2 regions of the Rhizobium sp. K102 genome follow, and region 2 is predicted to be linked to the other one. Evidence: predicted binding sites of a transcription regulator. Region 2 holds the regulator's gene; the other holds the start of a gene.

Region 1 (9,020 bases), 2.2 Mb from region 2:
GAGATCGCCCGTTGCGTCACCTTCCTCGTCTCCGACGATGCCGGCTTCATTACCGGCTCGACGCTGACGGCCAATGGCGGACAGTTCTTCGTCTAGCTCATTCTGCGAGCATCGGAATCGATTTCGAAATGATCGCGTAGACTGAAAAAGGAGCGCATCCGACTGGATGCGCTCCTTTTCTGTCCGGCATGCCACCGTTGGCGGCCGCAAAGAAAAACGGGCGCCGAAGCGCCCGTTGGGAAGTCCGATATGAGCTTGCCGGTCAGTAGCGGCAGCGGGCCTCGTAGCGGCGGCCGTAGCGGTCGCGATAGATGCAGTAGCCGCGGCGTTCGACCGACTGGCCGATCAGAGCGCCGGTCAGACCGCCGGCCACGGCGCCGACAGCGGCACCACCCCAGCTGTTGGTGACCGCGCCGCCGATGACCGCACCGGTGCCGGCGCCGATTGCCGTGCCCTGCTCGGTCGCCGTGCAGGATGCGAGAGCGCCTACAAGCGCGCCAACGAGAACTATCTTCTTCATCATGTCGTAACTCCCCAGGTTGTCGGGCTTTAGATGCGGCCCATTAGTACAAGGATAATGATAATGACGAGAACTAGCCCCAAACCGCCGGAAGGTCCATAGCCCCAGCCACGGCTATAACCCCAATTCGGCAGGGCTCCGATCAAGAGCAGAATGAGGATAACGAGAAGTATCGTGCCAAGCATGGTGTATTTCCTTCATTTCATCCGCAATCTGAATGGACAAGAAACACGCATTGGCGATTTTTGTTCCCGGTTGAGCGCGCGAATTGTGATGCGACGCGATTCATGGTTTGCGATCCGTCTTTCCCGGAAAGTTGTCGATATGGTTAAAAAGACGTTTAAATACAATATGTTGCGATGAACAAAGCGGGAAAGTCGCAATGTCTCCGATTCGTCGGTGATTCGTTCCGTTTTTGATCGATCCGATCGCGCAAGCGGTTTCCGGGTTAAGACTGTGTGAATTTGGTCGTCAAAAGGTTAACGCCCGCCCGAACGGTGAGACATGAGGATCTGTCGCCTCCCTGCATCTAGCGGCGGCATAGGGCGGCGGCACCAGATCTCGCCATGAACGAAAGGTGAAAGCGGTTCGGTCGGCGATTCGTCTCCGATTCGTTCCGGATTTGGTCGAGGGTTAATTTGGGTGGAATTTCGCTCGGCAAAAAGCGCGCGGCAGACAGCCGGCAAGGCGACGGAAATGCGAACGGGACAGAGTCTCGCGATTCAGCATCTAGTGGGAAAAAGTGATTCAAAATCAATACTTAGCCGTGAACAAAAGCTGAATCAGCGGGAGTCAGCGATTCGTCGCTGATTCGTTCTCACGCTGTTCCGAATCGGAAATGCAGGCGTTCCCGATGACTCGCAAAGGTCGTAATCGCGGAAGCATTTTAAAATCTGCCCTTGCGTTTGCGGCGGCAGCTGTCCATGTGTTCTATGCCTCCGTCGCGAGGCGACAGTTTTCCTGGGGCCGCCTGCCTCATTTGCATGGACCATGACTCTGACTTCGCAGCCGATGATTCTGAGCGGGCGCGGTGTGACCGCGATGCTCGGACCAACCAATACCGGTAAGACCCATTATGCCATCGAGCGCATGGTTGCGCACGGGACCGGCGTGATCGGCCTGCCGCTCCGGCTGCTGGCGCGCGAGGTCTATACGCGGGTGGTGGAGAAGGTCGGCGTGCAGAACGTGGCGCTGGTCACCGGTGAGGAAAAGATTTCGCCGGCCAACGCACGTTTTTCCGTCTGTACCGTCGAAGCGATGCCGCGCGACACCAAGGCCGCCTTCGTCGCGATCGACGAGGTGCAGCTCGCCGGCGATCTCGAGCGCGGCCATATCTTCACCGACCGCATCCTGCACCTTCGCGGCCGTGAGGAGACGCTGCTGCTCGGCGCGGCAACGATACGGCCGATCCTGCAGCAGCTCCTGCCCGGTATCACCATCGTCGAGCGACCGCGGCTTTCGCATCTTTTCTATGCCGGGCAGAAGAAGATCACCCGGCTGCCGCAGCGCTCCGCCATCGTCGCTTTTTCGGCCGACGAGGTCTATGCCATAGCCGAGCTCATCCGCCGGCAGCGCGGCGGTGCGGCGGTCGTGCTGGGCGCGCTCAGCCCGCGCACCCGCAATGCGCAGGTCGCGCTTTATCAGGCGGGCGACGTCGAATATCTGGTGGCGACCGATGCGATCGGCATGGGCCTCAATCTCGATGTCGATCACGTCGCTTTCGCCCAGGACAGAAAATTCGACGGCTACCAGTTCCGCAACCTCAATCCGGGTGAACTCGGCCAGATCGCCGGCCGCGCCGGGCGGCACGTCCGCGACGGAACCTTCGGCGTCACCGGCCAGGTCTCGCCCTTCGAAGAAGAATTGGTGCAGCGCATCGAAGGCCATGAATTCGACAGTGTCAAAGTCTTGCAGTGGCGCACGACCGAGATGGACTTTTCCTCGATCCAAGCGCTGCGCGCCAGCCTCGAGGCGGGACCGCGCGTGGCGGGGCTGACGCGAGCACTGCCCGCGGTCGACCAGCAGGCGCTCGAACAGCTTTCGCGCTATCCCGAGGTCATCGATCTCGCCGATCGGCCGGCCCGCGTCGAAAAACTCTGGGAGGCTTGCGCACTTCCCGACTACCGGCGTATCACTCCGGCACAACATGCCGATCTTATCTCGACCCTCTTTTCCGATCTCGTCCGCTATGGCACGGTGAACGAGCAGTTTCTGGCGGAGCAGGTTCATCGCTCCGATCGGACAGATGGGGAAATTGACACGCTTTCGGCGCGAATCGCGCAGATAAGGACCTGGACCTATGTTTCGAATCGGCCCGGCTGGCTGGCTGATCCGACACATTGGCAGGAAAAGACGCGGGAAATCGAAGATCGATTGTCCGATGCGTTACATGAAAGGTTGACGAAACGCTTTGTTGATCGCAGGACATCTGTGCTCATGAAGCGCCTGAGAGAGAATGCGATGCTGGAAGCTGAAATCAGTGTGAATGGCGATGTCTTCGTTGAAGGACATCATGTAGGGCAGTTAAGCGGATTCCGTTTCACGCCGGTGGCGGGAACGGACGGACCGGATGCCAAGGCGGTTCAGGCTGCGTCACAGAAGGCGCTCGCGCTCGAATTCGAAGCCAGAGCGGCGCGGATGCATGCCGCCGGCAATAGCGATCTGGCGATCGGCTCGGACGGGTTGATCCGCTGGCTCGGCGACCCGGTGGCGCGGCTTTCGGGCAGCGATCACGTCATGCGCCCGCGGGTGATCCTGCTGGCCGACGAACAGTTGACGGGCAATGCCCGCGATCACGTCGCCGCCCGCATCGAGCGCTTCGTCAATCATCATATCAGCACGGTGCTGAAGCCGCTCGACGATCTGTCGCGCGCCGAGGACCTGCAGGGGCTGGCCAAGGGGCTGGCCTTCCAGCTCGTCGAAAATCTCGGCGTGCTCTTCCGTCGTGACGTGACCGAGGAGGTGAAGTCGCTGGATCAGGAGGCCCGCGCCTCCATGCGTCGCTACGGCGTGCGTTTCGGCGCCTACCATATCTTCGTGCCGGCACTTCTGAAGCCGGCGCCGGCCGAACTGATCACGCTGCTCTGGGCGTTGAAGAACGACGGTCTCGACAAGCCGGGTTACGGTGACCTTATTCCCGTGCTGGCCGCCGGCCGAACCTCCGTCGTGACTGATCCGAGCTACGAGCGGATGTTCTACAAGCTCGCCGGCTTCCGTTTCCTCGGCAAGCGCGCCGTGCGAATCGACATTCTTGAGCGGCTTGCCGATATCATCCGTCCGCTGCTGCAGTGGAAACCCGGTCAGAACAACCGTCCGGAGGGCGCCTATGACGGCCGCCGCTTCACGACGACGACGGCGATGCTGTCGATCCTCGGCGCGACGCTCGAAGACATGGAAGAAATCCTCAAGGGTCTCGGCTATCGCGCCGATGCCGTGAAGGCGGAAGAGGCCTCGGCTCATCTTGCCGTGCAGGACGCCGCTTCGGCGCCTGCCGCCGCTGCGGAAACCTCCGCGGAAGAGACGGTGGAAAAAGCCGATCATGACGACGCCGACGCGGCGGCGGAGGAGACTGCTTCCGAGCCATCCCCAGCCGAGGCGGCCTTGGCCACAGCCGACGCGCCCGCGGCAGAAGCACTCCAAGGCAACCCTGCGGCCGAAGCGGTCGAAACATCCGCCTCGGCGGAGGCTTCGGCTGCCGGCGACGCGGCCGCTGCTTCCGGGGAGGCTGGCGAACCGGCGGAACCGAAGCCGGTTCTTCTGTGGCGCCTCGGCGGCCGTAACGATAATCATCGCCAGGCGCGTGGTCATGGCGAACGCCGCGGCGGCCAGGGCCACGATCGCGGGCAGAACCAGGAGCGCGGCGAGCGCAATCGCCGTCCGGGCGGCGGTGAAGGCGGCGAGGGCAATCGCGGCGGCGACGGACGCGACAACAACCGCAACAACCGCGGCAAGGACGGCGGTCGCGATGGCCGGCCGCAGCAGGCAAGGGGCGGCGAGCGCAAGGACCAGTCGCGCGGCGACCGGCAGGACCGTGGCGATCGCAAGGATCGCGGCGAGCGCAACGATCGCAATGACCGTAACGATCGCAACAACAATCGCGGCGCACAGCCGCTGCGCTTCGAGGCTAAGCCGCCACGCAAGGAGAAGCCGATCGATCCGGATTCGCCCTTCGCCAAGCTCGCCGCTCTCAAGGAACAGATGAAGAAGTAGTCATGGGCGGGGAGACACAGCCGGCAAGCGGTTCGCGCCAGCGCATCGACAAGTGGCTGTTCTTCACGCGCATGGTGAAGTCGCGTTCGCTGGCGCAGAGCCATGTCCAGTCGGGGCACGTTCGCATCAACGGCGAGCGCTGCAGCCATCCGAGTCAGATGGTCAAGCCGGGCGACCGCATCGAGTTGACGCTGGAACGGCGTGACGTCGTTCTCATCGTACGTCTCGCCGGGGAGCGGCGGGGTCCCTATGAGGAGGCCCGCCTCCTCTATGATGACCAATCCCCGCCGCCGGATGAGGCAAAACGCCTCACCCCCTACGAGCAGGCGATCCGGGCGACCGGGACCGGCCGTCCGACCAAAAAGGAAAGACGCGCAATCGACAGGCTGATGTCGGACGAGGATTAGAAAACTCTGTCTGCGGCGGCGGCTTTTGCAGATCGTTTATCCTTGAAATCCGGCGATAAAGCCGATACGTCACTGACAACCTGCCGGAAGCGTGCTTGCCTCCCAAGCCTGTCCACGCTTCGTCCGGCACGGGGATAGGCGCGACGTTCCAGGTTGCCCGGCCCCATCCGCATGGAAATCCTGGAGTTCTTCATGACCTATGTCGTGACCGACAATTGCATCAAGTGCAAATACACCGATTGCGTAGAAGTCTGCCCCGTCGACTGCTTCTATGAAGGCGAGAATTTCCTCGTTATCCATCCCGACGAATGCATCGATTGCGGCGTCTGCGAGCCCGAATGTCCCGCCGAGGCGATCAAGCCGGATACCGAGCCAGGCCTCGACAAGTGGCTGAAGATCAACACCGAATATGCCAGCATCTGGCCGAATATCACGGTCAAGAAGGACCCGCTGCCGGAGGCCAAGGAGATGGACGGCCAGACCGGAAAATTCGAGAAGTATTTCTCCGAAAAACCCGGTTCCGGTGATTAACACGGCTGCCCGATCGACCGCCGGATTTGGGCGTTTCCGCGATGAAACGTTTTAAATCCTGCGTGTCTGATATGGGTGATGTGTGTTGCCCGCATGACTCAGGCGAACCAAATTATTGATTTCCTCATATTTTTATGATAGGTTTCGCCTACTGTTCCATTTGTGGCATGACGCATGCCCAAAACCATCACGAAAGCAAAACCAATCCGTACGCGGTTTCCGTGACATATCAACGCTTTGAGCGCCGGGTCCCCCAGATCGCGCGCAAGAAGTCTTTGCTTTTGCCTGATGGGACCAGAGTGAAGTCACCCGACGGATGCAACCGTCTCAACCGGGCCTGACTGACCCGGCTCCGGCCGCCGCCGGATGCGTAACAGGGAGTTTTTGAATAGAATGACGACTCAGCAGAAAAAACCTTCTACAGCACGTCACGGCTTCAAGACCGGTGAATCGATCGTCTACCCCGCTCACGGCGTCGGTACCATCACGGCTATTGAAGAGCAAGAAGTTGCCGGCATGAAGCTCGAACTTTTCGTTATCGATTTCGAGAAGGACAAGATGCGCCTGAAGGTTCCGGTCGCGAAGGCGATGAGCATCGGCATGCGCAAGCTTTCGGAAACGGATTTCGTCGATCGTGCATTGAAGGTTGTGCAGGGCAAGGCGCGCGTCAAGCGCACCATGTGGTCCCGGCGTGCCCAGGAGTATGATGCCAAGATCAATTCCGGCGATCTGATTTCCATCGCTGAAGTCGTGCGTGATCTTTATCGTGCGGAGAACCAGCCAGAGCAGTCCTATTCCGAACGCCAACTCTACGAGGCTGCGCTCGACCGCATGGCGCGCGAAATCGCCGCTGTCAACAAGATGTCGGAAACCGAGGCTGTCCGCCTCGTCGAGACCAACCTCAACAAGGGTCCGAAGCGCGGCAAGGCCATCGAGGAAGACGATTCGCAGGACGAAGCCGCATAAGGCGAGCTGTTTTTCCTATGAAAAAACCCGGCCTTCGTGCCGGGTTTTTTATTGGAACTTTTTCCCCGCTGCCGCGTTTATCACACGTAATTGCGGACTGCTCGTCGGGCGCTGGCTCGTCGGGCGAACTGCCATTCCGTCAATGTTCGGTGAGGAGCGGATCATGCCTTTTCATTATCGCCCATCCGGCAACGTGAAGAAACAGGTCCGGCCCGGCCGTCTTAGCGGCACATGATGAGAATTAGGGCCTCCCCCTGAAAAGTCCAGGGGTGAGGCCTTCATGCACTCGCAACCCCATTCAGTCCGGACAGCGATGTTCCGGAAGGTGAGTTTTATTGTTCATTTTGAGGGCGAAGGCCTGTTTTGGGAGATCGAAATGAAGAACATGTCTGCAGATCGGCGCATGATCAAAATCGCGATGGCCGCCCCCTATCTCGCCCGCCAGGAAGAGCACGACCTCGCCACCCGCTGGAAAGATCACGACGATCGCGGTGCGCGCAACCAAATCGCCATGGCGCATATGCGCCTGGTGATCTCAATGGCCGGCAAGTTCCGCAATTTCGGTCTGCCGATGAGCGACCTCGTGCAGGAGGGCTATGTCGGCCTGCTTGAGGCCGCCGCGCGTTTCGAACCGGAACGTGATGTGCGCTTTTCGACCTATGCCAGCTGGTGGATCCGGGCCTCGATCCAGGACTATATCCTGCGCAATTGGTCGATCGTGCGCGGCGGCACGAGTTCGGCACAGAAGGCGCTGTTCTTCAATCTGCGTCGCCTGCGCGCCAAGCTCGCCAAGGGCGACACGCAACTGACCCTGCAATCCATTCATCAGGAAATCGCCGCCGCCCTCGGCGTCAGCCTTGCCGACGTTCAGACCATGGATGCCAGACTTTCCGGCAACGACGCTTCGCTGCAGGCGCCCTCGGTCTCCGGCGATGCCGAGAGCGCGGAGAAGATGGATTTCCTCGTCAGCGACGACCCGTTGCCGGACGAACAGGTTTCCAACATGATCGACGGCGAGCGCCGCCGCGTCTGGCTCGCCTCGGCGCTGAAACATCTCAACGAACGCGAGATGAAGATCATCAGCGCCCGGCGACTAGCCGAAGATGGCGCCACGCTCGAAGAACTCGGCGCCGATCTCGGCATTTCCAAGGAGCGCGTGCGCCAGATCGAAAGCCGGGCGATGGAAAAGCTTCGCAGTGCGTTGGTCAGCGCCGACCCGCATATGGCGGCCTACGCTTAGTCCGACAGTGCTTAGAGCATCCTTTGCGCGTCTGAAAGGACGCGCGCCGTAAACCTCGTTCCCCTCCAGCAGCACAGACTGGCCCGGCGCAAGCCGGGCTTTTTTTACTCGGCAATGATCTTGACGCGATCGCCGGGTGAAACGGCCGCGCCCATGGGCAGGGCGTTGATGAGCTTGAAGAGATCGAGCTTGCGATCGGTGCCCATCATGCGGGCGGCGAGCGTCGAGATGTTCTCGCCCGGCCGCACCGTGACGACACGGATGCGCAACGGCTTCAGCGAGGCCGCCTCCGCCGGCGTCATGCGCCGGAAACTCGCCCGCAGAACATTGGCCGTCGGCTCCAGGGCCGCGCTGCCTTTCGGCACCGCGGTGAGGAAACGGAAGATCTGCGCATTGTTACGGATCACGGTGACATCGAAATCCCAGCGGTCGGCGCTGGCGCGTGCGGTGGCAGCTTCCATGCCGTTGACGGTGATCTGCTGGATGGTCGACGGATCGAGACCAGTCACCCAGCCGCTGGAGATATAATTGGTAAGGCTCTGGTTCTGGTTGTCGGCGACGCCATCGAAACGAACGGCGATGTCGCTCGGGCCGGTGGCCATCACCGCCTCGACCTTGTTATCGATGTGAAAGTCCGGCGGCACGTCGAAGCGGATGCCGAGACCGCCGTGCAGGAAGGTCTGACCGCGCACATAGCCTTCTTCCGGGCTGTCGCCGTAGAGTAGGCCGTCTATGCCGTCCAGATAATAATCGCGGCCCTTGTCGCCGACCGAACCTTCCTGGCCGAAGGCCCGCGCATGGGTGCGGGCAAGCTCGATGCGCTGGGCGGAATTCGGGTGGCTCGACAGGAAGTCGAGGCTCTGGTCGGCTTCCGGATCGACCGACATGAAGCGGCTGTAGGCCGCCATGGAATCGAGGAAGCGGGCGGCCGCATAGGGATCGTAGCCGGCTTCGCCAAGCATGCGCACGCCGATGACATCGGCCTGCAGCTCCTGCTGGCGGGAAAAGGCGGCGAGCCGCAGCTTGCCGCGGGCCAGCGCCTGTTTGCCGGCAATATCGCTGGAAAGGACTTCGGCGACGACACGGCTGGCGATGACCTCCGCCTCTTCGCGCTTCTGCCGCTCGATGCCGTGGTTCGCCGTCACGT
Region 2 (9,020 bases):
GGTTGTTCTCGACGATATAGACGATCGGCAGCTTCCAGAGAGCGGCCATGTTGAAGCTCTCGTAGACTTGGCCCTGGTTGGCGGCGCCGTCGCCGAAATAGGCGATCGAGACATTGCCGTTGCCGCGGTAATGGTTGGCAAAGGCAAGGCCGGTTCCGAGTGAAACCTGAGCGCCGACGATGCCGTGGCCGCCGTAGAAATGCTTCTCTTTGGAGAACATGTGCATCGAGCCGCCCTTCCCGTGGGAATAGCCGCTGCGGCGCCCGGTCAGCTCGGCCATGACGCCGCGCGCTTCCATGCCGGTTGCGAGCATATGGCCGTGGTCGCGATAGGCGGTGATGACCTGGTCGCCTTCCTTCTGCGCCATCTGCATGCCGACGACGACAGCTTCCTGACCGATGTAGAGATGGCAAAAGCCGCCGATGAAGCCCATGCCGTAAAGCTGACCGGCCTTCTCCTCGAAGCGGCGGATCAAAAGCATCTCGCGATAGGCCTTGAGTTCCTCATCCCGATCGAAGTCGGCTACCGGGCCTCCATTCGATGCTTTGGCTGCTGGTTTTGCTGCAGTTTTGCGGCTGGAAACGGTCGCGGTCTTTCGCGGCGCCATTCAACCCTCCCTATGGGTTTGTCGTTTCTCGGTGGCGCGTACCATAGGGAAGAAATTTGACCACAGCAATGCCATAATTGCATGGCTCGTATTCGTCACTAAACTATTGGAAACAAAGCAGAAATAAGAATTAACCGAATTCCGGTTAATTGGAGTAGTGGTTGAATATGACGATCTCGTCCGCACGCGACATATTCAGCTGATATCGCGCCTTTTCATCCAACATGTCCTTGTCGAGCGAACCGTCACTGAGGAGCGCGACCTGACCTTCCAAATGTTCGCGCTTCGCCTTCAACACCGCAAGCTCTTTTTCGCGCGCGACACGCTGACGCTCGAACGTCTCCGTCGCCCGCAGGCCGTAATCGCCATGAACGCAATGATAACCGAAATAGGAGAGGAAGGCGACCGTCATGGCCGGGATGACGAACCGGCCGAATTTTCTCTTCTTATGATGCTTTGTCCACATACACGTATGCTCTTGAACGCATTACCAATTCGTTCAGCATAACGCGCAGAGATTAACCGTTCGTTGACCGTAAACAGGAGCAATAAAAAACCCGCGCCGGGAGGGCGCGGGTTAAGCCATTGACGTTCAGATTCGATCAGCCGCGGATGATCGAGCGGCCGGCATACTGCGCCTGCGGGCCGAGGCCTTCCTCGATGCGGATCAGCTGATTGTATTTGGCAAGGCGGTCGGAACGCGACAGCGAGCCTGTCTTGATCTGGCCGCAGTTGGTGGCAACCGCGAGATCGGCGATGGTCGAATCCTCGGTTTCGCCGGAGCGATGGGACATGACGGCGGTGTAGGCCGCCTTGTGCGCCGTATTGACCGCATCGAGGGTTTCCGTCAGCGAACCGATCTGGTTGACCTTGACGAGGATCGAGTTGGCGACACCCATGCGAATGCCGTCGCGAAGGCGGGCGGAGTTGGTGACGAAGAGGTCGTCGCCGACGAGCTGCGTCTTATTGCCGATCAGGTCGGTCAGCGCCTTCCAGCCGTCCCAGTCGTCTTCGGCCATGCCGTCCTCGATCGAGATGATCGGGTATTTGTCGGCGAGCTCGGCCAGATATTCGGCCATGGCGCCCGATTCGAGCGTGCGGCCTTCACCTTCAAGAACGTATTTGCCGTCCTTGAAGAATTCGGTCGAGGCGCAGTCGAGGCCGAGGCACATGTCGTCGCCCGGCTTGTAGCCGGCTTTCTCGATCGACTTCATGATGAAGTCGAGGGCCTCAGGGGCGCTCTTCAGGCCCGGTGCGAAACCGCCTTCATCGCCGACATTGGTGTTGTGGCCCTGGGCTGCAAGTTCCTTGCGGAGTGTGTGGAAGACTTCCGAACCCATGCGCACGGCTTCGGCGATCGTATCGGCGCCGACCGGCAGGATCATGAATTCCTGGAAGTCGATCGGATTGTCGGCGTGGGCGCCGCCGTTGATAATGTTCATCATCGGCACCGGCAGCAGACTCGCCGAAGCGCCGCCGACATAACGGTAGAGCGGCAGGCCGGAAGCCTGGGCGGCAGCCTTGGCGACGGCAAGCGAGACGCCGAGGATGGCGTTGGCGCCGAGGCGCGACTTGTTCGGCGTGCCGTCCAGTTCGATCATGATGTTGTCGATCTGGATCTGGTTTTCGGCGTCGATACCGCCGATGGCGTCGAAGATCTCGGTGTTGGCGGCCTCGACCGCCTTTTCGACGCCCTTGCCGAGGTAGCGCTTGCCGCCGTCGCGCAGCTCGACCGCCTCATGCCCACCCGTCGAGGCGCCCGAGGGAACGGCCGCGCGGCCCATGCTGCCGTCTTCGAGATAGACGTCGACTTCGACGGTGGGGTTGCCACGGCTATCGAGGATCTCGCGGGCGATGATATCGGTGATTGCAGTCATGGGTTCTTCCTGCTCGGTGGGTGATCAATCGTTCGAAGCCTGTCATAATCGAAGGCGTGCAAATTACAATGCCGCAATTCCCCGCCTGCGAGGCGTCTGACGTGGCCTAAACCACGATCAAGTCAGCCTGTTGAACATCAAGCCTTGGCGACCGCGTCGAAGGCAAGCAGCTTCTCAAGCAAGCGCGGCATATCCTTGAGATAAACCATGTTCGGGCCGTCGGACGGCGCGTTGTCAGGGTCCTGGTGGGTTTCGAGGAAGACGCCGGCAATTCCCGTCGCCACGGCTGCCCGCGCCAGCGTTTCAACGAATTCGCGCTGACCGCCCGAGGATTCGCCCTGCCCGCCCGGCTGGGCGACGGAATGGGTCGCATCGAAAATGACGGGCGCGCCCATCGCCGCCATGATAGGCAGCGAGCGCATGTCGGAAACCAGCGTATTGTAGCCGAAGGAAGCGCCGCGCTCGCACAGCAGCACGTTCGGATTGCCGCTGGCATTGAGCTTCTTCAGGACGTTCTTCATATCCCAGGGGGCGAGGAACTGGCCTTTCTTGACGTTGACGACGCGGCCGGTCCGAGCGGCGGCGATCAGAAGATCGGTCTGACGGCAGAGGAAGGCGGGGATCTGCAGAACGTCGATCACCTCCACCACCTCGGCGCATTGTTCGGCGGTGTGGACGTCGGTCAAGACCGGAAAGCCGAACTCCTTCTTCAGGTCGGCGAAGACCTCCATGCCCTTTTCAAGGCCAATGCCGCGCTCGGCCGAAAGCGACGTGCGGTTCGCCTTGTCGAAAGAGCTCTTGTAGACGAGGCCGATGCCGAGCTTTGCGCAGAGCTCCTTCAGCGTGCCGGCCATCATGAAGGCGTGGTCGCGGCTTTCCATCTGGCAGGGGCCGGCAATCAGCGACAGGCGGCCGGTGTTGGAAAAGGTGACCTGGCCTGCGCCCTCGCCGATCTTGACTTCGGAATTGGTATCAGTGCTCATCGTGGTTCCTCGAAGGCAAAAAGCGCGCCCTGCCCGGGCGTGGGCTTCACCAGAATGCGATTGTTCTTGCGTGTGTATGTCACTCCGTTAGCAGCCAAATGCGCTTCTGTCACGGCAAGATCGGTGACGGTGAAGAGGATTGCCTGACCGCGCAGGCCACGATCGGCGGCGGAAACGACAAGCTCGAAATAGGCCTCCAGCCCTTCCGGCGTCATCAGGCTGATCTTGGCATTGGATGCCGCGATCTTCATGCCGAAACCGGTTTTCTCCACCACCGTCTGCCCGACCGCAAGACCAACGAAGGCGGCAAACGCAGCCGGCTCCGGCGAACAAAGCGCGATCTCGGCAATGCCGGTCACGCCATTGGCATGCGTCTCCAGGGCGGCACGACCGGCCGGGAACGAATTGATGCGCTGACAGGTGAAGAGAAAGAAGTCGGGCGCGCGCAGATCTCCTGAAAAGGCCAGTTTGAAGCTGCCGACGCTTTCCGAACCGTCCGGCATCCGCATCGGCCGGCTGAACTGCAACATCTCGCCGCCACTCGCGCCGTTGCCCACGAATCGCCGATGATCGAGGCCGGCATCCTCGGTGAGAAAGGCCAACGCCGAAAGTCCCTCCTCGCCGCAGCGGAAGCGGAAGGCGCGATTGCGGGCGATGAAGACATTGCCCTGGCGGGCCGCTGTCTCGCTCTCCTCGACACTCGCCACGCCGAGCGGCTCGATATAGGTCTTGTCGGCGAAAAAAACGCAGGCATTTTCCGTTCCGAACGGATGGCGCGCATCGGCGGCGACGGTAAAGCCGAGCTTGCCGAGCCTTTCGCGCGCCAGGTCGATATTGACGACGGGCAGTACGACATGATCCAGCGGGTGCGGTTTGGCGGAATGTGCGATCATGATATCCCTCCTGACACGCCAGAGATGTGCGACAGCACCACCCCAATGCAAGACATGTGCGCCAATCCGGCGAATGAAAATAAAAATCTCGACGAGTTGGTGCGAAGTTTTACGGAAATTTAGCTACTTGCGGAACACATATGGAACATATAGTGTCCGTTCTGGATTTGTTTCAATCACGGGGTCTGACGTCGATGCTCACGCGCAAACAACAGGAGCTTCTCCTTTTCATTCATGAGCGCATGAAGGAATCCGGCGTTCCGCCCTCTTTCGACGAGATGAAGGATGCCCTGGATCTCGCCTCGAAATCCGGCATTCATCGCCTGATCACGGCGCTGGAGGAACGTGGTTTCATTCGCCGCCTACCGAACCGGGCCCGGGCCCTGGAAGTGATCAAGCTGCCGGAGGCCTATAGCCCCAGTCTTCAGCCGCGCCGCGGTTTTTCACCGAGCGTTATTGAAGGCAGCCTCGGCAAGCCCCAGCCGGTCGCCGCCCCCGCCCCCGCAAAGCCGATCGCCGACAACGGCAACACTGTGTCCGTGCCAGTCATGGGCCGGATCGCCGCCGGCGTTCCGATCTCGGCGATCCAGAACAACACGCACGACATCGTCGTTCCCGCGGATATGCTCGGCTCGGGCGAGCATTATGCGCTGGAGGTCAAGGGCGATTCGATGATCGACGCCGGAATCTTCGACGGCGACACGGTGATTATCCGCAACGGCAGCACCGCAAGTCCCGGCGATATCGTCGTTGCGCTGGTGGACGACGAGGAAGCGACGCTCAAGCGCTTTCGCCGCAAAGGTGCCTCGATCGCCCTCGAAGCCGCCAACCCGGCTTACGAGACCCGTATTTTCGGGCCTGACCGGGTCAAGGTGCAGGGCAAGCTGGTCGGCCTCATTCGCCGTTATCACTGACAGCGGACGGGCCGGATTCGGTAAAACTGTCTTTGCGCCAATCATAGGCGCGATGGCGCATCCATGGACGCGACAAAACATCGAATGCGGTTGCGACCTCGAATCCCGTCTGCGCAAAACGCAGTTCGACGGAACCGGTCCTGCGCAGCGTCTCGCCGGTGAATAGCGTCGCACCCGAGCGGCAGCGGTCGAAACGCAGGCGCACCGCGGTCACGACAATCTCGCCGGCGTCGCAGGCCGGGCCGAGATAGGCGGCATTGTCGATGACGGCGACGACATGGCCATTGCCGAGCCTGGCTATGCACCAGGCCTTCTTGACGCAGGAAAATCGATTTACCTCACCGCCGGCTGCAGCGGCCACCATTGCCGTCCTCGCGTCATTCTGCTGGTCGCGGGACAGCCTGACGCGGCGGTCCTCACCCGGTGGCGGGATGGCAGGGCCATCCAGAATCTTCGGCGGGTAGTGCGCCGGCAGGACCAGCGCTCTCTGCCACTGGCCGAAGATGAAATCCGGCGGATTTTCGCGGTTGGAAGCCAGTGCCGCCGTCGCGACAAGCGCGACCAGACCACCATCCTCGGATATTACCAGATCCGGTGGCCGGGACCCCGGCAGAGTGAGCACGATGAGCGTCGAGACGGCGAGGATCGATGTGCCGGCATGGCGCAACCGGGTGCGGAGCAGCGTCAGCAGCAGAAAGCCTGCCACGGCGACCGCGAAATACCAGGCGGGCAAGCGGCCGAGGTCGATATCGCCGCCCCAGCCGGACACCGTCTTGGCGACCGCAATCACCAGATCGAGGCCGAAGCCGACCACCTTCCAGAGCGGAGCGTCCAGACCGAACGGCATGAGCAACATCGCCAGCAGTCCGGCCGGCATGACGATGAAGGAGATGATCGGCATTGTCGCAAGGTTTGCCGGCAGGCCATAAGCGGTCAGGCGATGAAAATGCTCGACCGCAAACAGCGCCGTGGAAAATCCGCCGATCAGCGAGGTCAGGAAGACGCCGCCGAAGAAACCGGCGACCGCCACGACCGGCCGCAGCACCGGCAGCTTCAGCAACGCGTTCTCCCGGACGCGCCGGTCCTTCCACAGCTGATAGCCCGATACCAGTGCCAAAGTCGCGGCAAAGGACATCTGGAAGCTCGGACCCAAGACTTCGGAGGGTGAAATGGCGATGATGATGAGCGCCGAGAGAACGACATTGCGTAGGCTGATCGACGGCCGGTCGAAGAAGACGGCAATCAGCATGATCGCCATCATAATGAAGGCGCGTTCGGCCGAAACCCCGAATCCTGAGATCAGGAAGTAGGCTGTGACGGCGACGAGTGCGCCGGCAGCAGCGATCTTCTTTGTCGGATAGGCTTGAGCGACACCGGGAACGAGGCTGAGCAGCATTCGAAAACCGACGAAGAAGATGCCGGCTGACAACGCCATGTTAAGGCCCGAGATCGCCACGATATGAGCAAGGCCGGACTGGCGCAGCGCCTCCGTCGTTTCCTTCGAGATGGCGCGCCGCTCGTCGGTCACCAGAGCAGCGGCAAAAGCGCCCGTGTCGCCGGGCAGAATCGAGCGTATGCGATCGCCGATGCCGCTGCGCAACTGGTAAAGCCATTCGAGCAGAGCTTCGGACGTCGATCTCGCAGGCTGCGGGCCGGCCTGCGAGTCGACTTTCTCAGGCGCACCGTAGAAGAAGCCGTTGGCCCCGATGCCATCGAAATAGGCACCGAAGGAAAAGTCGTTGAGCGCGGGAAGCGCCGGCCCCGCCGGCGGCGTCAACCGTGCTCGGCCGGTGATGACGTCACCGATCTCGAAGGGCGCATCGGCGCCGCGGGCGATCACGGTTATGCGCCTCGGCGGCCGTTTCACCTGTGGCGCCTCGGTGCCGGTGACGGCAAGAACATAGCGCCACCGCCCGCGATCGTCGCCTTCGCGCCGCTCGACGCGGCCGGTCACCGTCGTCGTCACTGATGAATCGAGGATGACGGTCGAGGCCCGCCAGCTTTCGAGCTGCGCGCAGAGCATGCCGCATACCACGAGGGCAAGCGCCATAAGCGTTGCCCACAAGACCGGCCGGCTGCGGCCGGCGACGAGCACCGCAAACATCAGCACCGACAGGCAGAGCAACGATGGAAGGAGCGGAAAATCCGTTGCAGCAAGAAACCAGAATGCCGCGCCGGCGCCGAGGAAGACCGGCGAGAACAGGAGCAGGCGGCCGTGATCGGCCTCCTCGCTGAGCAAACGGCCGCCAGCGCGCAGCAATTGTGCGACCGCGGTCGTTAGCCGGTGGTGCAATGGCATCGCAGACTGCGTTGTTACCGGCCGCGATCCCACGGCAGGAGCCGGAAACGCGACGGGATCGGCAAGGCCGACGCCTGCTTGCGGCCGCAATTCGACTGTCGTCAATTCCTGCATGCGCCGCCCGATATGACCTTACCCTGGGTCCAGAATGCAACCTCCGAGCTCATCCGGCAAGAATAATCGATTGAAATACGGTCGAAAATTGCGAGCGCGAAAAGATCAGTCGAATCATCGGCTTCCGCTATGCGTGCTGCTCATCGCTGCAGTGCCTAAAAGGTGATGCCGCAATGCACAAAATGGCGTCACGGTAACTTGGCATTAGCCTCGCGATCATATAGCTATCGCAAAGGACGCTTAACCCCTATGGCGCTTTTGTGGCGCCACCGACATTTCGGAGGATCAGCATGACGGATCAAAGCGCAACAATAAAAATCGGTGATAAATCAGTCGACCTCGCCGTCAAAAGCGGCACGATCGGCCCGAGCGTCATCGATATCGGTGCTCTCTACAAGAACACCGCCTCCTTCACGTACGATCCGGGTTTCACCTCGACCGCATCCTGTGAATCCAAAATCACCTACATCGATGGCGATGAGGGCGTTCTGCTGCACCGCGGCTACCCGATCGAGCAGCTCGCCGAACATGGGGACTTCCTCGAGGTCTGCTACCTCCTGCTTTACGGCGAACTGCCGACGGCAGCGCAGAAGAAGGACTTCGACTATCGCGTCACGCATCACACCATGGTGCATGAGCAGATGAGCCGCTTCTTCACCGGCTTCCGCCGCGATGCGCATCCGATGGCCGTCATGTGCGGCTGCGTCGGCGCGCTTTCTGCCTTCTATCACGACTCGACCGACATCACCGATCCGCACCAGCGCATGGTCGCCAGCCTGCGGATGATCGCCAAGATGCCGACGCTGGCCGCCATGGCTTATAAGTACCATATCGGCCAACCCTTCGTTTACCCGAAAAACGACCTCGACTATGCGTCGAACTTCCTGCGCATGTGCTTTGCCGTTCCGTGCGAGGAATATGTGGTCAACCCGGTGCTTGCCCGCGCCATGGACCGCATCTTCATCCTGCATGCCGATCACGAGCAGAACGCCTCGACCTCGACCGTCCGTCTCGCCGGTTCGTCGGGCGCTAACCCCTTCGCCTGCATCGCGGCCGGCATCGCCTGCCTGTGGGGCCCCGCGCATGGCGGCGCCAACGAAGCAGCACTCAACATGCTGAACGAGATCGGCACTGTCGATCACATTCCGGAATATATCGCCCGCGCCAAGGACAAGAACGATCCGTTCCGCCTGATGGGCTTCGGCCACCGCGTCTACAAGAACTACGATCCGCGTGCCAAGATCATGCAGAAGACGACGCATGAAGTGCTCGGCGAACTTGGCATCAAGGACGATCCGCTGCTCGAAGTGGCGATGGAGCTCGAGCGCATCGC

The links. The regulator LexA, encoded in region 2, represses DNA repair genes until DNA is damaged. The targets are predictions, from matches to a motif close to TGTTCNNNNTGTGTTCNG.
Region 1: MHI61_RS24415 (helicase-related protein) is a predicted target of LexA. The motif match lies at 1,333-1,350, and genes of this name have one in related genera.

The regions. Positions count from the first base shown of each region.
Region 1 covers NZ_CP092436.1:3,739,885-3,748,904, reverse strand. Annotated here, with positions in the region: gene MHI61_RS24430 (beta-ketoacyl-ACP reductase) at 1-96, shown strand, start outside; gene MHI61_RS24425 (YMGG-like glycine zipper-containing protein) at 263-523, opposite strand; gene MHI61_RS24420 (DUF3309 family protein) at 550-705, opposite strand; gene MHI61_RS24415 (helicase-related protein) at 1,511-4,729, shown strand; gene MHI61_RS24410 (RNA-binding S4 domain-containing protein) at 4,732-5,136, shown strand; gene fdxA (ferredoxin FdxA) at 5,329-5,667, shown strand; gene MHI61_RS24400 (CarD family transcriptional regulator) at 6,061-6,633, shown strand; gene MHI61_RS24395 (RNA polymerase factor sigma-32) at 7,010-7,873, shown strand; gene MHI61_RS24390 (M48 family metalloprotease) at 7,978-9,020, opposite strand, start outside.
Region 2 covers NZ_CP092436.1:1,580,125-1,589,144, forward strand. Annotated here, with positions in the region: gene pdhA (pyruvate dehydrogenase (acetyl-transferring) E1 component subunit alpha) at 1-607, opposite strand, end outside; gene MHI61_RS13645 (septum formation initiator family protein) at 753-1,073, opposite strand; gene eno (phosphopyruvate hydratase) at 1,210-2,484, opposite strand; gene kdsA (3-deoxy-8-phosphooctulonate synthase) at 2,622-3,467, opposite strand; gene MHI61_RS13660 (VOC family protein) at 3,464-4,360, opposite strand; gene lexA (transcriptional repressor LexA) at 4,555-5,274, shown strand; gene MHI61_RS13670 (ComEC/Rec2 family competence protein) at 5,255-7,687, opposite strand; gene gltA (citrate synthase) at 7,978-9,020, shown strand, end outside.